Regions from separate parts of the Tropicimonas sp. TH_r6 genome, predicted to be linked through region 2. Evidence: riboswitches for the same ligand, from Rfam matches in the RefSeq annotation. Region 2 holds a riboswitch; each other region holds the start of a gene.
What was found. A riboswitch is a leader RNA that binds a small molecule or an ion and turns the genes downstream of it on or off. The one in region 2 is predicted to bind cobalamin.
Positions count from the first base shown of each region.

Region 1: it holds a riboswitch for cobalamin, as region 2 does, so the genes downstream of both, cobW (cobalamin biosynthesis protein CobW) here and R3X27_RS10290 (DUF4198 domain-containing protein) in region 2, are expected to answer to the same signal.
Region 3: it holds a riboswitch for cobalamin, as region 2 does, so the genes downstream of both, bluB (5,6-dimethylbenzimidazole synthase) here and R3X27_RS10290 (DUF4198 domain-containing protein) in region 2, are expected to answer to the same signal.

Region 1 covers NZ_JAWMPX010000017.1:49,616-55,745, forward strand. The annotation lists gene R3X27_RS16125 (cobyrinate a,c-diamide synthase) at 1-380, opposite strand, end outside; gene cobA (uroporphyrinogen-III C-methyltransferase) at 377-1,237, opposite strand; gene R3X27_RS16135 (cobalt-precorrin-5B (C(1))-methyltransferase) at 1,337-2,425, shown strand; gene R3X27_RS16140 (cobalt-precorrin-6A reductase) at 2,422-3,186, shown strand; cobalamin riboswitch at 3,180-3,376, shown strand; gene cobW (cobalamin biosynthesis protein CobW) at 3,482-4,561, shown strand; gene R3X27_RS16150 (GNAT family N-acetyltransferase) at 4,558-5,013, shown strand; partial or broken gene cobN (cobaltochelatase subunit CobN) at 5,014-6,130, shown strand, end outside.
Region 2 covers NZ_JAWMPX010000008.1:113,367-119,496, reverse strand. The annotation lists gene R3X27_RS10310 (ABC transporter ATP-binding protein) at 1-387, opposite strand, end outside; gene cbiQ (cobalt ECF transporter T component CbiQ) at 374-1,168, opposite strand; gene R3X27_RS10300 (cobalt ABC transporter permease) at 1,165-1,854, opposite strand; gene cbiM (cobalt transporter CbiM) at 1,851-2,468, opposite strand; gene R3X27_RS10290 (DUF4198 domain-containing protein) at 2,481-3,272, opposite strand; cobalamin riboswitch at 3,409-3,625, opposite strand; gene R3X27_RS10285 (GNAT family protein) at 4,086-4,676, shown strand; gene R3X27_RS10280 (GNAT family N-acetyltransferase) at 4,727-5,173, shown strand; gene R3X27_RS10275 (sirohydrochlorin chelatase) at 5,549-6,130, shown strand, end outside.
Region 3 covers NZ_JAWMPX010000019.1:3,790-9,919, forward strand. The annotation lists gene R3X27_RS17005 (helix-turn-helix transcriptional regulator) at 1-230, opposite strand, end outside; gene R3X27_RS17010 (arylsulfatase) at 404-2,755, shown strand; gene bluB (5,6-dimethylbenzimidazole synthase) at 2,846-3,526, opposite strand; cobalamin riboswitch at 3,577-3,757, opposite strand; gene R3X27_RS17020 (cytochrome c biogenesis CcdA family protein) at 3,806-4,558, opposite strand; gene R3X27_RS17025 (sulfurtransferase TusA family protein) at 4,688-4,918, shown strand; gene R3X27_RS17030 (fumarylacetoacetate hydrolase family protein) at 4,940-5,776, shown strand; gene R3X27_RS17035 (pyridoxal phosphate-dependent aminotransferase) at 5,799-6,130, shown strand, end outside.

The DNA of each region.
Region 1 (6,130 bases), on a different contig from region 2:
AGCGCCGATTGCCCGGATTTGGCAACGTCCAGCACCAGCAAGATGGGCAGTCCCAGCACCTCCGCGAGATCCGCTGCCGAACCCTTGCCGTCACGCCCTGCGTCGAGCACGCCCATCGCCCCCTCGACCACGAGCAGCTCGCCCCCCTGCGCGGATGCCCGCGCCCGCAGCGCTTCCGGCGGCATCGACCAGGCATCGAGATTGACCGATGGCGCGCCGCAGGCGGCTTCGTGAAAGGCTGGGTCGATATAGTCCGGGCCGCTCTTGGCCGCGCGCACGTCAATGCCGCGCCGCTTCAGCGCCCGGAGCAAGCCAAGCGTCACCGTTGTCTTGCCAGCGCCCGAGGTTGGCGCGGCGATCACGAAGCCGCGCGCGCTCATGAGACTTGCCGGGTCCCTCCGGTTCCGAGCGGATCGAGATCCCGCACCGGCTCGCCGCGCAGCTGCCCGGCCCAGTCGATCACCTGACGCAGCGCCACCACACGACCGACGCAGACAATCGCCGGCGCCTCCATGCCATGGTCCTGTGCATCGGCCGCAGCCTTGCCCAGCGTCGTTTCCAGTACGCGCATCTCCGGACGAGTCGCATTGGAGACAATGGCGACAGGCTCGTCGGCCGCGCGCCCGGCACCAAGAAGATTTCCGGTGATCTGCTTCAGATGTTTCATCGCCATATAGATCACGATCACCTGGCTGCCCCTGGCGATGGAAGGCCAGTCGATGGCCGAAGGCGTCGCGCCGGACTGGTCATGTCCAGTCAGAAAAGTCACCGCCTGATTGACGTCCCGATGGGTCACGGGGATGCCGGCAAAGGCCAGCCCGCCAATGCCCGCCGAGATGCCCGGCGTCACGCGGATCGGCACGCCGGCCTGCACCAGCGTCTGCGCTTCCTCGCCGCCACGCCCGAAAACGAAGGGATCGCCGCCCTTGAGCCGCAGCACCTTCTTGCCGGCCCGCGACAGCTCGATCAGCCGCAGCGAAATATCGCGCTGCTTGGCCGAAGGCTTGCCGCCGCGCTTGCCGGCATATTCCATCTCCGTCTCCGGGCGGCGCCATTCGAGGATCCGCGGGTCAACCAGCGCGTCATGCACGATCACATCCGCTTCGCGCAGCGCGTACAGCGCCTGCAGCGTCAACAGGCCAGGCTCGCCCGGCCCCGCACCAACAAGCCAGACAAGGCCCGGCGGGAATTCGGGCCAATCGTGATCGGGAAGCGTGATAGCGGTCTCATTCGTCATGGCGCGCACCTTATCGCTGCGCAGCGGCAATGGCGAGATCCACGGGCGTCCTTCTTTCGCCCTGTCGCGACATGTCGCAATCCGGCTATACCTCGCTCCATGAGCAGGAAACCGACAGGCCCCCTCCGCACCGGCTACACCACTGGCGCCTGTGCCACGGCCGCCGCCGCCGCCGCCGCCGGCGCGTTGGTGACGGGCGAATGGGTCGATCCGGTCGAAATCACGCTGCCCCGGGGCCAAACGGCGTTTTTCGCGTTGGTGGCCGCCGAGTCGGGCGAAGGCTGGGCGCGGGCTTCGGTCATCAAGGATGCGGGGGACGACCCGGACGTGACCCATGGCGCACAGATCACTGTGACCGTGCGGGCGGGCGCGTCGGGAGATGGCCTGCGGTTTATTGCCGGCGAGGGCGTCGGCACAGTGACCCGCCCCGGCCTGCCGATCCCGCCGGGCGAAGCGGCGATCAACCCTGTCCCGCGCGAAATGATGACCCGCGCGCTTGGCGATCTCTGTGCAGCCGCCGCGATTCCCTGCGATTTCGACATCGAGGTCAGCATTCCGGACGGTGCCGCCATCGCGGAGAAGACCTGGAACCCGCGCCTCGGCATCCTTGGCGGGCTCTCGATTCTCGGAACGACCGGCATTGTCCGCCCCTTCTCCTGTGCGGCCTGGATCGCTTCGATCCATCGCGGCATCGATGTTGCCCGCGCCGCCGGGTTGCCCCATGTCTGCGGCTCCACGGGCGCCACATCCGAGAAGGTTGCGCAGGCACGCTTCGGCCTGCCCGACCACGCCATGCTCGACATGGGCGATTTCGCAGGCGGAATGCTGAAATACCTCGCCCGACACCCTGCCCCGCGCGTCACTATCGCCGGCGGCTTCGGTAAGCTGACCAAGCTGGCGCAGGGTGCGATGGATCTGCATTCCGCCCGCTCGCAAGTCGATTTCGAGGCGCTGGCCGATCTTGCGGCAACACTTGGCGCGGACAGAGCCGAAATCGCGGGGTGCAACACCGCCAACCAGGCGCTCGGCATTGTCGGCGCGCCGCTGGCCTGTGCCATCGCAGAAGCCGCACGGAACAGAGCGCAGGCGGTGGTGTCGAAAGCCGATATCACGGTCGACATCCTGATGATCGACCGCGCCGGTGCCCTCGTCGCCCTGGCCGATGCCGACGGAGCGCGGGCGCCGTGAACAATGCGCATCTCCTGCTGCTTGGCGGCACGTCGGAGGCGCGCGATCTCGCCAACGCGCTGTCTCGACATCCCCTGCGCCTGACGGTGTCCCTCGCCGGCAGGACCCGGGCCCCGGCCGCCTATCCCGGCCAGCTGCGCCTTGGCGGCTTCGGAGGGGCGGACGCGCTGGCCGCCTGGCTGCGAGACGAAGGCGTCTCCCTGCTGGTCGATGCGACTCACCCCTTCGCCGCCAGGATCTCGGCCAATGCGGCGCTGGCCGCCAGCCATGCCAGCATCCCGCTCCTGCGGATGGAGCGCCCGGGCTGGACAGCCGGTCCACACGAAGACTGGCAGCACGTCCCAAGTCTGGAGGCCGCAATCACGGCGCTGCCACGCGGCGCGCGCGCCTTTCTGACGACGGGTTCCGGCTCCGCACCGGCACTCGGCTCGCGGCCTGACGTCACGCTCTTGTTGCGCGCCATCGAGCCGTTGAAGGATCTGCCGCCACATGTCGACCAGATCCTCGCCCGACCGCCCTTCAGCGAGGCGCAGGAACGCGCCTTTATCGAGACTCACGCCATCACCCACTTGGTCAGCAAGAACTCCGGCGGCGCGGGACGGGCCAAGCTCGACGCCGCCGTCGCCTGTCGTATCCCGGTCCTGATGATCGACCGCCCTGCACTCCCGCCAGATGGGCACACCATCCATGACAGCGCTACCGCGCTTGCAGCCATCGCAAACCTGCTCGCGCTTGACACGGCTTCGGACCGGACCCCATAACCGCCCCACGAGGTTCCCGGAGATCCGCTCCGGGCCAAGAGGGAACGCGCTGCCCCGAGGGGGCGAAACGCGGCCGCCCCCGCGACTGTACGCGGCGAGCCGGCACCCCGCGCCACTGGTGAGAGCCGGGAAGGCGGGTGTGGGCCGAGACCCGCGAGCCAGGAGACCTGCCTCGTGACTGCCGGCTTCAGGCCGGTGCGGGATATGGCTCGGGCGGGGTGCTCCGGGCAATCCGGGCGTCCGCTGCCCCCCGCAAAGATTCGCACCCGGGAACAACGCTTGAGGAGCCAGATCGATGGCACAGAAGATCCCCGCAACGGTCGTGACCGGCTTTCTCGGCGCCGGCAAGACGACGCTGATCCGGCATCTGGTCGAAAACGCGAATGGCAAGCGCATCGCGCTCATCATCAACGAGTTCGGCGATCTCGGCGTCGATGGCGAGATCCTCAAGGGCTGCGGCATTGAGGGCTGCAAGGATGAGGACGTGGTCGAGCTGTCCAATGGCTGCATCTGCTGCACCGTGGCCGAAGATTTCCTCCCCGCGATTCAAAAGCTTATCGACCGTGGCGAGGCTCCCGACCATATCGTCATCGAGACCTCCGGCCTTGCCCTCCCGCAGCCGCTGGTCCGAGCCTTCAACTGGCCCGATATCCGCACCCGCGTGACCGTTGACGGCGTGGTGGCCGTGGTCGACGGCCCGGCGCTGTCCGAGGGCCGGTTTGCCGCCAACGAAGCGGCGGTCGATGCCCAGCGCGAGGCCGATGACACGATCGACCACGAGACCCCGCTCTCGGAACTCTTCGAAGACCAACTTGCCTGCGCCGATATGGTTGTTGTCAACAAGGCCGACCTGCTGGGAAGCGCGGCAGCCGGCATGCTCACCGAGAAGCTGCGCGGCGAGGTCCGCAAGGGCGTCTCGGTGCTGCATTCGGAGATGGGCGTTGTCGATTCGGCGGTGCTTCTGGGGCTCGGCATGGGCGCCGAGGAGGACATGGCGGGCCGTCACGAGGTCCATCACCATCACCACCATGACGATGATGACGACCATGATGATCACGACGATCATGATCACGAGCACGCCCATGGACATGACGAGTTCGAAAGCTTCGTCGTCACCCGTCCCGAGATCGCCGACCCGGCGGCCTTCGCCGAGCAGGTGGCCGAGGTGATCCGAACCCATGACATCCTGCGTCTGAAAGGGTTCGCGGCCGTCTCCGGAAAGCCGATGCGGCTGACGGTCCAGGCTGTCGGCCCGCGCATCGACAGCTATTTCGACCGCCCCTTTGCCGCCGAAGAGACCCGCGAGACACGGCTCGTGGTGATCGGACAGGCCGGGCTCGACCGTCTCGCCATCGAAAAGGCCCTCGCGGCATGAGCGAGTTTACCATCCGCCGCGCCAATCCGCGCGAGGCCGGCGCAACGGGGCTGCTTCAGGCCAGCCACGGGTTGCTGGACTCGATGTTCCCCGGCGATTCCAACCACTACCTGTCGATTGACGGGCTCTGCATGCCGGGGATCCATTTCTTTGTTGCCGAGCGGGGCGGCCGGAGTCTCGGCTGCATCGCCCTGGCCGAGCGGAAAGGCTATGGCGAGCTGAAATCGATGTTCGTCAACCCGGATGCGCGCGGCATGGGAATCGGTGACGCCCTTGTCGATCATGCAACTGACGTGGCGCAGGAGCGGAATCTCGGGATGCTCAAGCTCGAGAGCGGCAACACGCTGGAACACGCGCACAGGCTCTATCGCCGCCATGGCTTCAGCAATTGCGAACGGTTCGGAGAATATCCCGACAGCCCGCATTCGATCTTCATGGAAAAGGCGCTCTGAATGCATCTGCTCGCGGCCACGCCCGGCCAGGTTTCGGATGGCAGCGAACCGGTCGATCCCGGCCAGACGCCCGCCGATGTGATCTTCCTCTCGGCGGCGGACACGGAACTGGCCGCGCTCTCGGAGGCGCGACAAGGACTGGGCGAGGCCGCGCCGAGCCTGCGACTGGCCAATCTCGGCTGGCTTTCGCATCCATTCTCGGTCGACAAATATATCGGCGACACGGCCGAGCGCTCGAAGCTGGTCATCGTGCGGGTTCTGGGCGGAGCGGCATACTGGACGTATGCGGTTGAGCAACTCGCGGCACGGCTGCGGGCGGCTGGCGTGCCGCTGGCGCTGTTGCCGGGCGATGACAAGCCGGATGAGGAATTGCTTTCGCTCTCCACTGTTTCGACACGGGACTGGCAGGCGCTCTGGGCCTATTGCATCGAAGGCGGGCCGCAGAACGCCGCCCATCTGTTGCAACTCGCCTCCCACATGCTTGAGAAGGGCGAGCGCCCCTCCGAGGCCGAACCGCTTCTGCGCGCCGGCCTGTACTGGCCGGGCGAGGCGCGGGCGGATCTCGATGTCCTGCGCCAACACTGGACAGAAGGCGCGCCGGTCGTCGCGATTTCCTTTTACCGTGCGTTGCTGCAAGGGGCGGGGCTGCACCCGATCAACCAACTGGTGAAGGCGCTGCTCAGGCGTGGGTTGAACCCGCTGCCGGTCTTCGTGGCCTCACTGAAAGACCCGGTCTCGATCTCGACGCTGGAGCGCATCTTTGCCGAGCATGCGCCGGATGTGGTGCTGAACGCGACGAGCTTTGCCGTCTCCTCGCCCGATCCTGCGCAGTGGAAGGGTGAGCGGCCGGCAACCGTGCTGGATGCGCCGGGCGCACCGGTCCTGCAGGTTGTGCTGTCAGGCGGCTCGGAAGAGGCCTGGGAAGAAGCCGAGCGCGGGCTTGCGGCGCGCGACATCGCAATGAACGTGGCGCTGCCGGAGGTCGATGGGCGCATCCTGACCCGCGCGATCTCTTTCAAAAGCCAAGCCTATTTCGATGAAGCGACGGAATGCGCCATCGCCTCCTACCGTGCGCGCGGCGACCGGGTGCAGTTCGTGGCCGATCTGGCGGCGAATT
Region 2 (6,130 bases):
CATCAACCCGAGTTGCCCCAATGTCCTGTCGACAATCTCCATTGCCTCACCCCGGTTGGCTCCGAGATTGAGCGGACCGAAGGCGATATCCTCCGCCACGGTGGGACAGAAAAGCTGGTCATCCGGGTCCTGGAAGACGAAGCCCGCCCGGCGTCGCACATCGTGGAAATCCGCCTCGACCCGGCGCTCCTGGCCAAAGGCCAGGACCCGCCCCGACGAGGGTTTGAGCAACCCCACCGCAATGCGAAGCAGTGTCGATTTGCCGGCGCCGTTATGGCCTGTGATGCAGAGCCGCTCGCCCGACTCCAGCGCCAACGATGCCCCGTTCAGGACAGGCGCGTGATGTGGGTAGGCGAAATGGATCCCCGTGAGTTCAAGCAGCGCCATTGGACAGCTCCATTGCTGCCAACCCGACCAGCATCAATGCGAAACCGGCCACAAAAACCGCATCCGCAGGGCGCCAGGCCATTCGGCCCAGGAGCGGGATGCGCCCGGTGAAGCCGCGGCATTTCATTGCGCCGAGGATGCGCTCCGAGCGCTCCAGCGAGCGCACCAGCATCATGCCGACGAGGAAGCCGAAGCTGCGATAGGAGTGCCAGTTCGTGCCGGGGCGGAAACCGCGCGCTTTCATCGCCTGGCGCAGGCGGAGGTATTCCTCCCGCAGCACGTCGATATAGCGCACCGTGAACATCAGAAGATGCACCAGCGCCTCTGGCACCTTCAGCGAGTGCAGCGCGTGCCCGAGCGTCACCGGCTCCATGGTCGAAACCAGCGCCATCAACGCAAGCACGATGGCATTGGCCTTGAGCGCAATCTCGATGGCCTGCCACAGCCCTTCCCAGGAGGCCGGAAAGCCCCAGAGCGTGAAGATCGGCTCGCCCGGGACCGTGAATGGCAGAAGCGCCAGGATGAAGAGGATGAAACTGTCCATCGCAGCAACGCGTTTCATCGTTCGCACCGCCGGTAGCCGCGAAACCGAGAGCAATGCAAATGCTACGCCGACGGCCGCGCCGAGCGCGAGGAAGCTCTCGCAGGCGACCACGACCACCGCGAACGCCGCCGCCGCGACGATCCGCGCGCGCGGGTCGATCCGGCCGAGCCAGCTCAACTGGCGGTTGGCGCCGGTTGCGGTCAGCGGCTTGTCGAGGGTGGAGATGACAGGGCTCATGCGGTGCCTTTCAGCTTGCGGCGCGCCGCGATGTAGAAGCCGACGCCGAACACCCCGACGATATAGCCAATCCCGCCGAGGATCGTCTGAAGATCGTTCTTTTCCTTGTAGGAATCGATGGACTTTCGCAGCGGGCGCATCTCGTCCCGGACGGCCTTGGCAATTGCCTCGACCTCCTCAGATGTCAGAGACGCGACGGTGACCTGGGGAATGACGGCCGGTATCGCCTCTGTCGGGTCGGTTGGGATTGCCGGCGTTTCCGTCGATGTGCCTCCAGCGGCAGGAACAAGTGGCTGCACATTGCCCTCATTGCCCGACCATCCGATGGTCGCCGCAGCGCCGGGCGTCGCGCCCGCCCCCTTGGCGACGATCTCGGTCACTTCCTCGGCCGCCATCTCGACCTCGGCCACATGCCCAGCGCCCATATCTGCCTTGAAGACATGGATCACGGCCTGCTCGGGCGTGAACAGGAAGAAGCCGTCAACATCGGTCACCGCCTCGCCGAGCTTGTTGCCGTCGCCGTCGAACACCTCGACCAGCTGCCCCGCAGGCGCGTCGCCTCCGGAGAAGCCCAGCTCGCCCTCGATCTGATCGCCCGAGGCAAAGACTCCCATGATGACCTTGTGGGCCAGCGCCGGAAGCGGCGCCGCCGCGATGGCCACCGCAAGAAACAGGGTACGGATCATTGGGGAACTTCCTGCAGGTTGTCGAACAGCTCAGGCTTGACCTGCTTGGCGAGATAGACGGCGGCTCCGGTCAGCAAAGCCTCGACGACCATGACCGGGATATGCGCCACGAAGACCAGTTTAGCGGCGGGAAGAAACTCGTCGCCGGTCAGCGCAAGGGCAGCCGCAACGAAAGCGGTTGTCAGGGCAATGGCAGCACCGCCGCCAATCGCGGCCCAGACCGCGGCGGATCTCTGGCTGCCCGCCTGTACGCGCGGCCCGAGCAGCAGCCCGACCATCACTGCGGGCGCGGCGATGACCAGCGTGTTGACGCCAAGCACAGTCAGCCCGCCGAAGCCAAAAAACACCGCTTGTAGCAGCAACCCGACAAACAGCGCCGGAAAGGCGGCCCAGCCGAGCACGAGCCCAGCAAGACCATTCATGATCAGGTGCACCGAGGACGGCCCAATCGGCACATGGATCAGCGAGGCCACGAAAAACGTGGCCGAAAGAACACCGGCCGCGGGGATTTTCTCCATCGGCAGGTGGCGCAGGCCCTGCGCCAGACCGCCGATGGCGAGCACAGCACCGCCGATCACGACAGGGTTGGACAGGGCTCCGTCAACGATATGCACGGGCGCCGCTCCTCACTCGATGTCCCAGGCGCGGATCCAGATCACCGCATCCTGGCTCAGTTCCTTGCCCTCATACTCGGTCTCGGGCCCGGCTCCGAGCGCCGCGAAACCCCAGTATCCGGCTTTCGGAATGCCGAAAGTGAAATAGCCGGTCTCGTCCGACAGGGCGACGATGGCGCCGGCTGGCGTCGGCTGCGCAGTCATTTCACCTGGGACGTTGGCCTCCATATCCGGCTCGGCGGCCATGAACTCAACCTCGATCTCCGCGCCAGCGACAGGCTTGCCCTCCGAAAGCACCCGACCGGTGAAGCTGGAGCCGGCCAGCACATTGGTCGGCTTGTTCAGCGGCAGGATCTCTGTGGCGAGCCCCTGCGGCTTGTCCCAATCTGTGGGCATGGTGTTGCGGTTCAAATAGGCCTTGGTGATCTGCTGGATATAGATGTCCTCGCTCTCTTCGTAATAGGGCGAGGGAACCAGCACGAGCACGTAATCGCCCGAACGCTTGACCGGAACGGAGGCGTCAAAGGCCGCGGCTTCGTTGCTCGCCCCTTTGAACGTCATGGGAGACAATGTCTCCATAAGGTCGATCTTCTCGCCGCGATGCACGGCGTAGAATTCGAGCGGTTCGCCCATGTCCATCACATGACCGTTCTCGAAAGGATGCCAGAAGATCAGCTTGACCGGAACATCACCGGGCCGCTCGATCATCGTGTCAACCGTGTAGGCAAGTTGGAAATGCGCCGAAGCGACGGTTGCCAAGCCAAGGCTGGCGAAACTTGCCAGCAGGAAGTTACGTACGTACATAACGTCGCCTCTCAAAATGCCGCAATGCGGCGGATCTGAAAGGACGGACGGGGTTTTGGCTCGAAGAGGGTGGACTGCACCAGGACCGCTTCGCGCCAGACGCTCACCCCGGCGTCCGGTGGAATGCCCTGCGGGCGTGCCCACAGGTCTCCTCGGCAGGTCTCCTGGCTCGCGGGTCTCAGCTTGGCCGGCCTTCCCGGGGATTTCCCCAGTGGCTTGTTCGACCGCACTCACCGCTTACAGTTGCGGGGGCAGCCACGGTTTTGGTCCCTGATGGGTACGCCGCACCGTGTTCCCTATTACGTCCCCTGGCGCTTGACTCCGTCCGGGGAACCGAAGATGCGTCCTTGTGGGCGCAGAGGGCAAGCTTTGTCAATCGGGCATATGTGATGAGCGGCTGCACGAAGACAGTCAGCGCCGAGCCGATCAGTTTGGTTGCGCCGACTTCGGAACGCAAGATATCGGGGTACGGGGCATAGAGAAGCCCGTCAGGAGAGCAGCGACATCCTCGACGAAGAAAAACCGTCCTCTGATCGCTTTCGACAGATGCCGTTCACTGTCGACCAATCATGATGCTGCCGCAAGGTCCGCTGACCGCGCATGGCGGGCTTTCACGGAAGCGTACGGCCTGACAAAATGCCGAGTTGGAGACGGACGCGAGCATCGCCCTGTACAGAAGGTTCAAGAAAGACGTGGCGAACCGCAGCGAGGTGCTCGAAGTTATGGAGGCTCGGCAAGCCGTTTCAAAACCCAACTTGCCTGGCTTCGGATTCTGGAGTCTGAATCCGTGTCGATCGAGTGTTGGAGATGTGCATGAGCGTTTGGCCTGAACCTTTTTCCACCGACGGGACATTTGTTTCGCTGGTTCCATTGTCGCAGACACACCGTGCCGATCTCGCCGAGGCGACCGCTGACGGTGAGTTGCATCGGTTGTGGTACACCACGGTCCCAGATGCTGCGGGAATGGAAGCCGAAATAGATCGGCGGTTGGCGCTCAAGACCATGGTGCCCTTTGCCGTGATCGACACATCGACCGGCAAGGCTGTCGGAATGACGACCTACATGAACATCGACGCCCCCAATCGGCGCGTTGAAATAGGATCGACATGGTACCGGAGATCCGTCCAGAGAACGCCGCTCAACACCGAATGCAAGTTGCTGTTGTTGCAGCACGCGTTCGAGACACTGGACTGTATCTGTGTCGAGTTTCGAACCCATTTCGTGAACGTCCAAAGTCGGCGTGCCATCGAGCGTTTGGGGGCGAAGCTTGACGGTATATTGCGCTCCAACATGATCATGGCCAATGGTTCGATCCGCGACACGGCCGTCTACTCGATCATCGCAAGCGAATGGCCGACTGTGAAGGCAAACCTGACATGGCGGCTGGAAAGCCAATCGGGCTGACGCAGTGCGTCAAGCCGAGGGATGCCAAGCGACACGAAGGAGATTTGGTCATGAACGACATCCACGAAGCGATCCGAGCGTATAGAACAGACGATCTTGAAGCTGTGATGGCCGTCTGGAAACGCGCCAATGCGGTTGCTCACCCATTTCTGAGCGAAAGCTTTGTCGCGCAATCCGAACAAGAGATCCGGGACATCTACATGCCGATGACCGAAACCTTCGTCTTGGAGGAAGATGGAGCGATCATCGGGTTCATTGCGCTACTGGGAAACCAGATCGGCGGCTTGTTCCTGGACCCGTCGAAGCACGGCAAGGGGCTTGGCCGCGCTATGGTCGACCACGCAGTCGCCCTCAAAGGCCCGTTGAGAGTCGAGGTGTTTCGCAACAACGCCATTGGGCGTCCATTCTATGAACGGTACGGATTTGAGTTTGTCGAAGACGAGATGCACGAGCCCTCTGGCCAGATGAACCGCAAATTAGCCATGCCGGGTGCCTGACTCTGAGGACCCAGGGCCATCCTTCGATAGAAAGGCAAGGCTCCAAACGGAACCACCATTATCCTTTGAGCTACTCTTTGCCTGCGCAATCGAGTCGCTGTTAGGTCGGCAAAGCGGGTTTTCGGGACATTCTGGCTGCGCCATCCTCGCCACTCTGTCTTGCGACCCTGCCTGCCTGCTGATACGTCTCCCGCAGACGATGCCGGAAGGCTGAACGGGAGAGAGGAAGCTCCGACCCAAACCGGGGGAGCGACTGATCGTCGTCATGGCGGGCGCTTGCAGCCCCCGCACTGGCCCCGTATTGCCCCGGCAGGGCAAGCGAAGGAGCCAGGCCATGTACGTTTTCCGCAAAACCCGCCTCGGGGAGACCCGCGCATGAGCAAGATCGGTGTGATGCTGTGCGGGCATGGCTCGCGCTCCCAGGCCGCCGTGGATCAGTTCGCGGTGCTGGCCGAGAAACTCCCCGCGTTGCTGCCGCAGGACTGGATGGTCGATTACGGCTATCTCGAATTCGCCAACCCGGTGATCCGCGTCGGTCTGGACAACCTGCGGGAAGCCGGTTGCGACCGTATCCTTGCCGTGCCGGGCATGCTCTTCGCCGCCATGCATGCCAAGAACGATATCCCCTCGGTGCTCAACGCCTATGGCGCAGAGCACGGGATCCAGGTCGATTACGGCCGCGATCTCGGCGTCGATGCGAAGATGATCGCCGCCGCCGCCGAGCGTGTGGAAACCGCCGTCGCCAAGGCCAACAAAGAGCAAGGTGAGGTGCCGCTGCACGAGACCTGCCTTGTCGTGATCGGTCGGGGCGCGTCCGATCCGGATGCCAATGCCAATGTCTCCAAGATTGCCCGGATGCTCTGGGAAGGCATGGGCTTCGGCTGGTGCGAGGTCGGCTATTCCGGCGTCACCTTCCCGTTGGTCGAGCCGGCGCTGGAACAGGCCGCCAAGCTCGGC
Region 3 (6,130 bases), on a different contig from region 2:
CCGGTATCGCCAACGACGCGAAACGGGATGTCCGGACCCTCGCTGCGCCCGAGATTGCGCAGGAATTCCACCGTATTCAGGAGTGGGATCGGCACCATCGGGTCTGTCCAAGGGTACCAGGCCAGATCGACAGCGGCCAGCGCGGCGTCGGTGTCCCGTCCGCGCCTGGACATCCATTTCAGCATCGGTATCAACGCCGAAGCGCGGATAAGTGGAATCGTCCCTCCCATTGCGTGCCACTCAACCTTCCGATGGTGCGACGTCGTGTTCATCCACGAAACAGGATCTGGCACCAAAAGGCAAACATGAAAGCTTCCAATGGGTTAAGAACACGTGACCTGCGCAGGCAGAGGACAGGCCCTGCTCTGAAAACGCCGGTTCTGACCGGAAAAGGGAGAAAGAAATGATTTCGCCAGTATTTCGCGGGATGTCGATAGCCACGGCGGCGGCGTGCCTCTGCGCCATGACCGCGGCTGCGGAGCCGGAAATAGATCGCTCGGTTCTTCCGATCGCAGCGCCGCCGGTGCAGTCCTTCGATGCGCTTGATGCGCGAAATGTCGAGGCGCCGCCGCTCTTTCGCGTCTCCGCGCCGGAAAACGCCCCCAATGTGGTCATTGTCCTGGTGGATGATCTCGGCTTTGCCGGCACGTCCGCGTTTGGCGGGCCCGTCCCGACGCCGGAATTCGACGCGCTTGCCGCCGAGGGGGTGGCCTTCACCAATTTCCACACCACCTCCGTCTGCTCTCCGACCCGCGCCGCTCTGAAAAGCGGGCGAAACCATCACGTCAACAACATGGCCGGTGTGACCGAGAGCGCGACCTCCTTTCCCGGCGATACCGGGATGATCCCGGACACGGTGGCGCCACTGGCCGAGATCCTCCGCCTCAACGGCTACAGCACAGCCGCCTTTGGCAAATGGCATGAAACAGCGGCCTGGGAGGTCAGCGTCGCGGGGCCGCATGACCGCTGGCCAACCCGGCAGGGTTTCGACAAGTTCTATGGTTTCATCGGTGGACAGACCAACCAATGGGCGCCGTCGATCTATGACGGGGTGAGCCCGGTCACGTTGCCCGCCGACCCGGACTATCATTTCCTTCCCGACATGACCGACAAGGCGGTTGACTGGATCAAGTTCCAGAAAGCGCTGACCCCGGACAAGCCCTTCTTCGTCTATTTCGCGCCCGGCGCGACCCATGCACCGCATCACGTACCGCAGGATCTGAGCGCGCAATGGAAGGGGCGGTTCGACCAGGGCTGGGACACGTTGCGCGAGGAGATCCTCTCCCGTCAGGTTGCCACGGGGATTGCCCCCGAAGGCACCGTGCTTCCGCCAAAGCCCGAGGCCATCCCCGACTGGGACAGCCTGAGCGAGGATGAGAAGACGCTCTTCACGCGGCAGGTGGAGGTATTCGCGGCCTTTATCGAGATGACGGATCGTGAGATCGGCCGGGTGATCGATGCGGTCGAGGAAACGGGTCAACTCGACAATACGCTGATATTCTTCGTCTTTGGCGACAATGGCACGAGCGCCGAAGGCGGGCGCAACGGTCTTTTCAACGAGATGACCTATTTCAACGGCGCCGAGCTGAGTGTCCAGGACATGCTGGAATATCACGACGTCTGGGGCGGTCCGGAGACCTTCAACCACATGGCCGCCGGTTGGGCCGTGGCTTTCGACACACCTTACAAATGGGTCAAGCAGGTCGGCTCGGATTTCGGCGGAACCAAGGTCGGGATGGCTGTCCACTGGCCCGAGGGCTTCGCGGCGCGGGGCGAGCTGCGTGATCAGTTCACCCATGTGATCGACGTGGTTCCGACCGTCCTCGAAGCGATTGGCCTTCCGGAGCCGCGCATGGTGAACGGTGTGCCGCAAGTTCCGATCCAGGGCACCAGCATGATCTATGCCTTTGACGATGCCGACGTGCCGGAGCGCCACACCACGCAGTATTTCGAGATGTTCGCCAACCGCGCGATCTATCGCGATGGCTGGCTGGCCCGCACGATCCACAAGGCGCCTTGGGAGGCAAAACCGCGCGCCGCGCTGACGGACGACGCTTGGGAACTCTTCGATACGAAGAGTGATTTCAGCCTCTCGCAGGACCTGTCCGAGGCGCATCCCGAGAAGCTCGCGGAGCTCAAGACCATCTTCATGATCGAAGCCGGACGCAACCACGTGCTGCCGATCGACGATCGTGTCCTTGAGCGCATGAACCCGGCCATTGCCGGACGGCCGGACCTGATGGCGGGGCGAACCTCGCTCACGCTGGCCGAGGGCATGACCGGGATGACCGAGAATGTCTTCCTGAACGTCAAGAACCGGTCCAAGACGATCACCGCCTCGGTCGAGGTGCCCGCGGATGGAGGTCATGGCACGATCATCGCCCAGGCCGGTCGTTTCGGCGGGTGGTCGCTCTACGTGAAGGACGGGGTGCCGGCCTACACGTACAATTTCCTTGGCCTGACGACCTATACGGTTGCCGCGACGGACCCGCTGCCCGGAGGGACACATGAGATCCGCTTCGAGTTCGACTATGACGGGGGCGGTCTGGGCAAGGGTGGGGACGCCACGCTTATCGTGAACGGTGAGACGGTCGCCACTGGCCGGATCGAGCGCACCCAGCCGATGATTTTCTCCGCTGAGGAAACCGCTGATGTCGGCATCGACCTGGCCACGCCGGTGGTCGAGGAGATCGGCGCGGAAGAAGTTTCGCGCTTCACCGGCACTGTGGAAAGCGTGACCGTGGACATCCGGTAGAGCCGAACCCGGAGGCCGCGTCTGCGGTGCTCCGGGACCGACATTGTCACGGGTGCTGGGTCGGGAAGGGGCGCAGCACGTGCGGCGGCGTCAGGCCCGGTTGCCCCAGCGATCCGCGAAGACAAGCTCCTCAAGCGGCAGCCGCTTCTGCCAGCCGATGCTCTCCAGCTCCGGGCGCTCATGCAGCTCCGTCACATGCCCGAGGCAGAGATAGGCCACCGGTACGACGCTCTCCGGAAGTCCGAGGATCTCGCGCAGTTCGTCCGTCTCGATGATGCTCACCCAGCCGACTCCGATCCCCTCGGCCCGTGCCGCCAGCCAGAGATTCTGCACCGCGCAGACGGAGGAATAGAGATCCATGTTCAGGTCATGCGTGCGCCCGAGCACGACCCGACCACCGCGCGAGCGGTCGCAGGTGATGCAGAGATTGACCGGCGCCTCGACGATCCCCTGCAACTTGAGCGCTGAGTAGAGGTTGCGCTTCTCCTCCGGGAACATTTCCCGCGCCTCCGCATTGGCCCGCTCGAAACCGGCGCTGATGCGCGCCTTGACCGTCTCGGAGCGGATCACGAGGAAATTCCATGGTTGCATGAAGCCGACCGACGGCGCGTGATGCGCGGCCGTCAACAGTCGTTCCAGCACGGCATCGTCGATCGGCGCCGGCGTGAACTGGCTGCGCACGTCGCGACGCGAATAGATCGCCCGATAGACGGCGGCGCGTTCTTCGTCGGAAAAGGGCCCGGCGGGCCCGAGCGTGGACTCTTGCTGCATGACAAATCCCCTGTCGCGGCAAATTGGCGACCCGTCCGCCGTCCGCGCGGAAAGGGTCCATCTCGTCTGGCCGGTCTTCTGACTTGGTTTCTCCCGGAGCGGCGCCTTCCCGGCGCGCGCCAGTGGCCATTGCCGCCCCGTCCACCTCACAGCGTTGGGCACGTGGCGGAATCGCACCGCCTTCCCGATTCTCCCGGAAGGGTCCCGGGCACCAGACGGTGTGAGAGCTAGGCGAGGGCAGGGAGAGAGGCAATGGGCGGGTTGTCCCACCCGAGGGCCTCAGCCGAGCATGGCGAGCGCTGGGAAGGTCTCCAGCAACCAATAGGAGAACTGGCTGAAGCCGCCGGTGAGCATCAGCAGGCCGATGGTCCAGAGGAGCAGCCCCATCACCCGTTCGATCTGCGCCATATGCCGCTTCATCCAGCCCATCAGCCCACTCAAAGAGGGGAAAAACGCAGCGACCAACAGGAAGGGAATGCCAAGTCCGGCGGCATAGACCGCCAGCAGCAGCGTGCCGCGGGCGATGCTGGCCTCGGAGGCGGCCAGCGACAGGATGGCGCCGAGCTGCGGGCCGATACAGGGCGTCCAGCCGAAGGCGAAAGCCAGCCCGAGAATATAGGCGCCAAAGGCCGAGCCGCCGCGGTCGCCAGCATCGAGCCGGGCCTCGCGTTCGAGGAAGGGGATGCGAATGATGCCAAGGAAATGCAGCCCGAAAACCATGACAAGAACGCCGGCCAGGCTGTTGAAAACCTGTTGGTTTTGTAGAAAGAAGGCGCCAAAGGCGGAAGCTGTGAACCCGAGGAACAGGAACACCGTCGACAGGCCCATCACGAAGAACAGCGCTGTCAGGATGACCCGCTGCCGGCCCGTGCGCCCTTCCGACATATCCGTCATCGAGATCCCGCCCATATAGGCCAGATAGGGCGGCACGATGGGCAGCACGCAGGGGCTCAGAAACGAGATCAACCCCGCGACAAGCGCGATGGCCATGGCCGGCAGAAGCGCGGCGTCGATGATTTCAAATCCGAACATTGGATCTCCTCTCCGATCTGCTCTATCGGCTTGACGCGCGCGCGTCACGGGGGAACGGGGTCACATTGGCGTGGCCGTTGCCGAGATGTCCTGTGGACGCCGCGCAAATCTACGCCTAGAGATCGGGATATGACCGATCCGACCCAGCTCGACGCGCGTGGCCTGCTCTGCCCGCTGCCCGTTCTCAAGGCCCGCAAGGCGTTGAAACCCTTGCCGGAGGGGGCCGAGCTGCTGGTTTTGGCCGACGACCCGGCCGCCGTGATCGATGTCCCGCATTTCTGCACCGAGGCCGGCCACACGCTGCTGGACCAGTCGGAGAACGGGGCGCATCTGGAATTCCGCATACGCAAGGGCGGCTGATCCGCCCGGGAGGAGAAACGCATGAAACTCTGTCGCATCCGCACCGCGTCGGGCACGATCCCGGCCATGATCGACGCTGAAGGCAACCCGCGCAGCCTCGACGGCAAGCTCGAGGACCTGACCGCCGCCAGCCTCGCCGAACTCGACGCGCTCGCCGCGCTGGACCCGTCCACACTGCCCGCGCTGGAGAGCCCGGATTACGCCCCGATCCTCGGCGATATCGGCCGCATCTTCTGTATCGGGTTGAACTATTCCGACCACGCCGCCGAGGCCGGGCTCGACGCGCCGGAGCAGCCGATCCTCTTCATGAAGGTCTGCCCGCCCACCGGCGCCAACGACCCCGTCACCCTGCCCAAGGGTTCGGAGAAATCCGACTGGGAGGTCGAGCTTGGCGTGGTGATCGGCAAGAGGACGCAGCATGTCTCGGTTGAAGAGGCGTTGGACAGCGTCGCCGGCTATTGCGTCGTCAATGACCTGTCCGAGCGTGCTTTCCAGATCGAGCGTGGCGGGCAGTGGGTCAAGGGCAAGTCCAGCGACGGTTTCGGCCCGGTCGGTCCCTGGCTCGTCACAGCCAACGAGGTGCCGGATCCGCAGGATCTCGACATGTTCCTCGATGTGAATGGCGCGCGCTGCCAGACCGGCAACACGTCGAAGATGATCTTCACGGTCGCCGAGATCATCAGCCATCTGAGCGAATTCATCACCCTGCAACCGGGCGACGTGATCTCCACCGGCACGCCCCCGGGCGTCGGCATGGGCATGAAACCGCAGAAATTCCTCCGCGACGGCGACGAGATGCATCTCGGCATTGCCGGGCTCGGCGAGCAACGCCAGCAGGTGAAAGCCTGGGGCGCCTGAACCCCGCCGAAAGGACAAGCTTATGAAGACAATCGCAGGCTTCGACCGTATCGGCGAAGAAAACGCCTTCGCCGTGCTCGCCCGTGCCGGGGAACTTGCCGCCACTGGCAAGGACATCATCAATCTCGGCATTGGTCAGCCGGATTTCCCGACCCCACCCAATATCGTCGAGGCCGCGATCAAGGCGCTGCGCGACGGCCAACACGGCTACACGCCGGCCACCGGTATCCTGCCTCTGCGCGAGGCTGTCGCCGCCGACCTGCACCGTCGTTTCAATGCGGAGGTCAATCCGGACAATGTGATCGTCGTGCCGGGCGGCAAGGTGACGATGTTCTCCGCCATCCTCATGTTCGG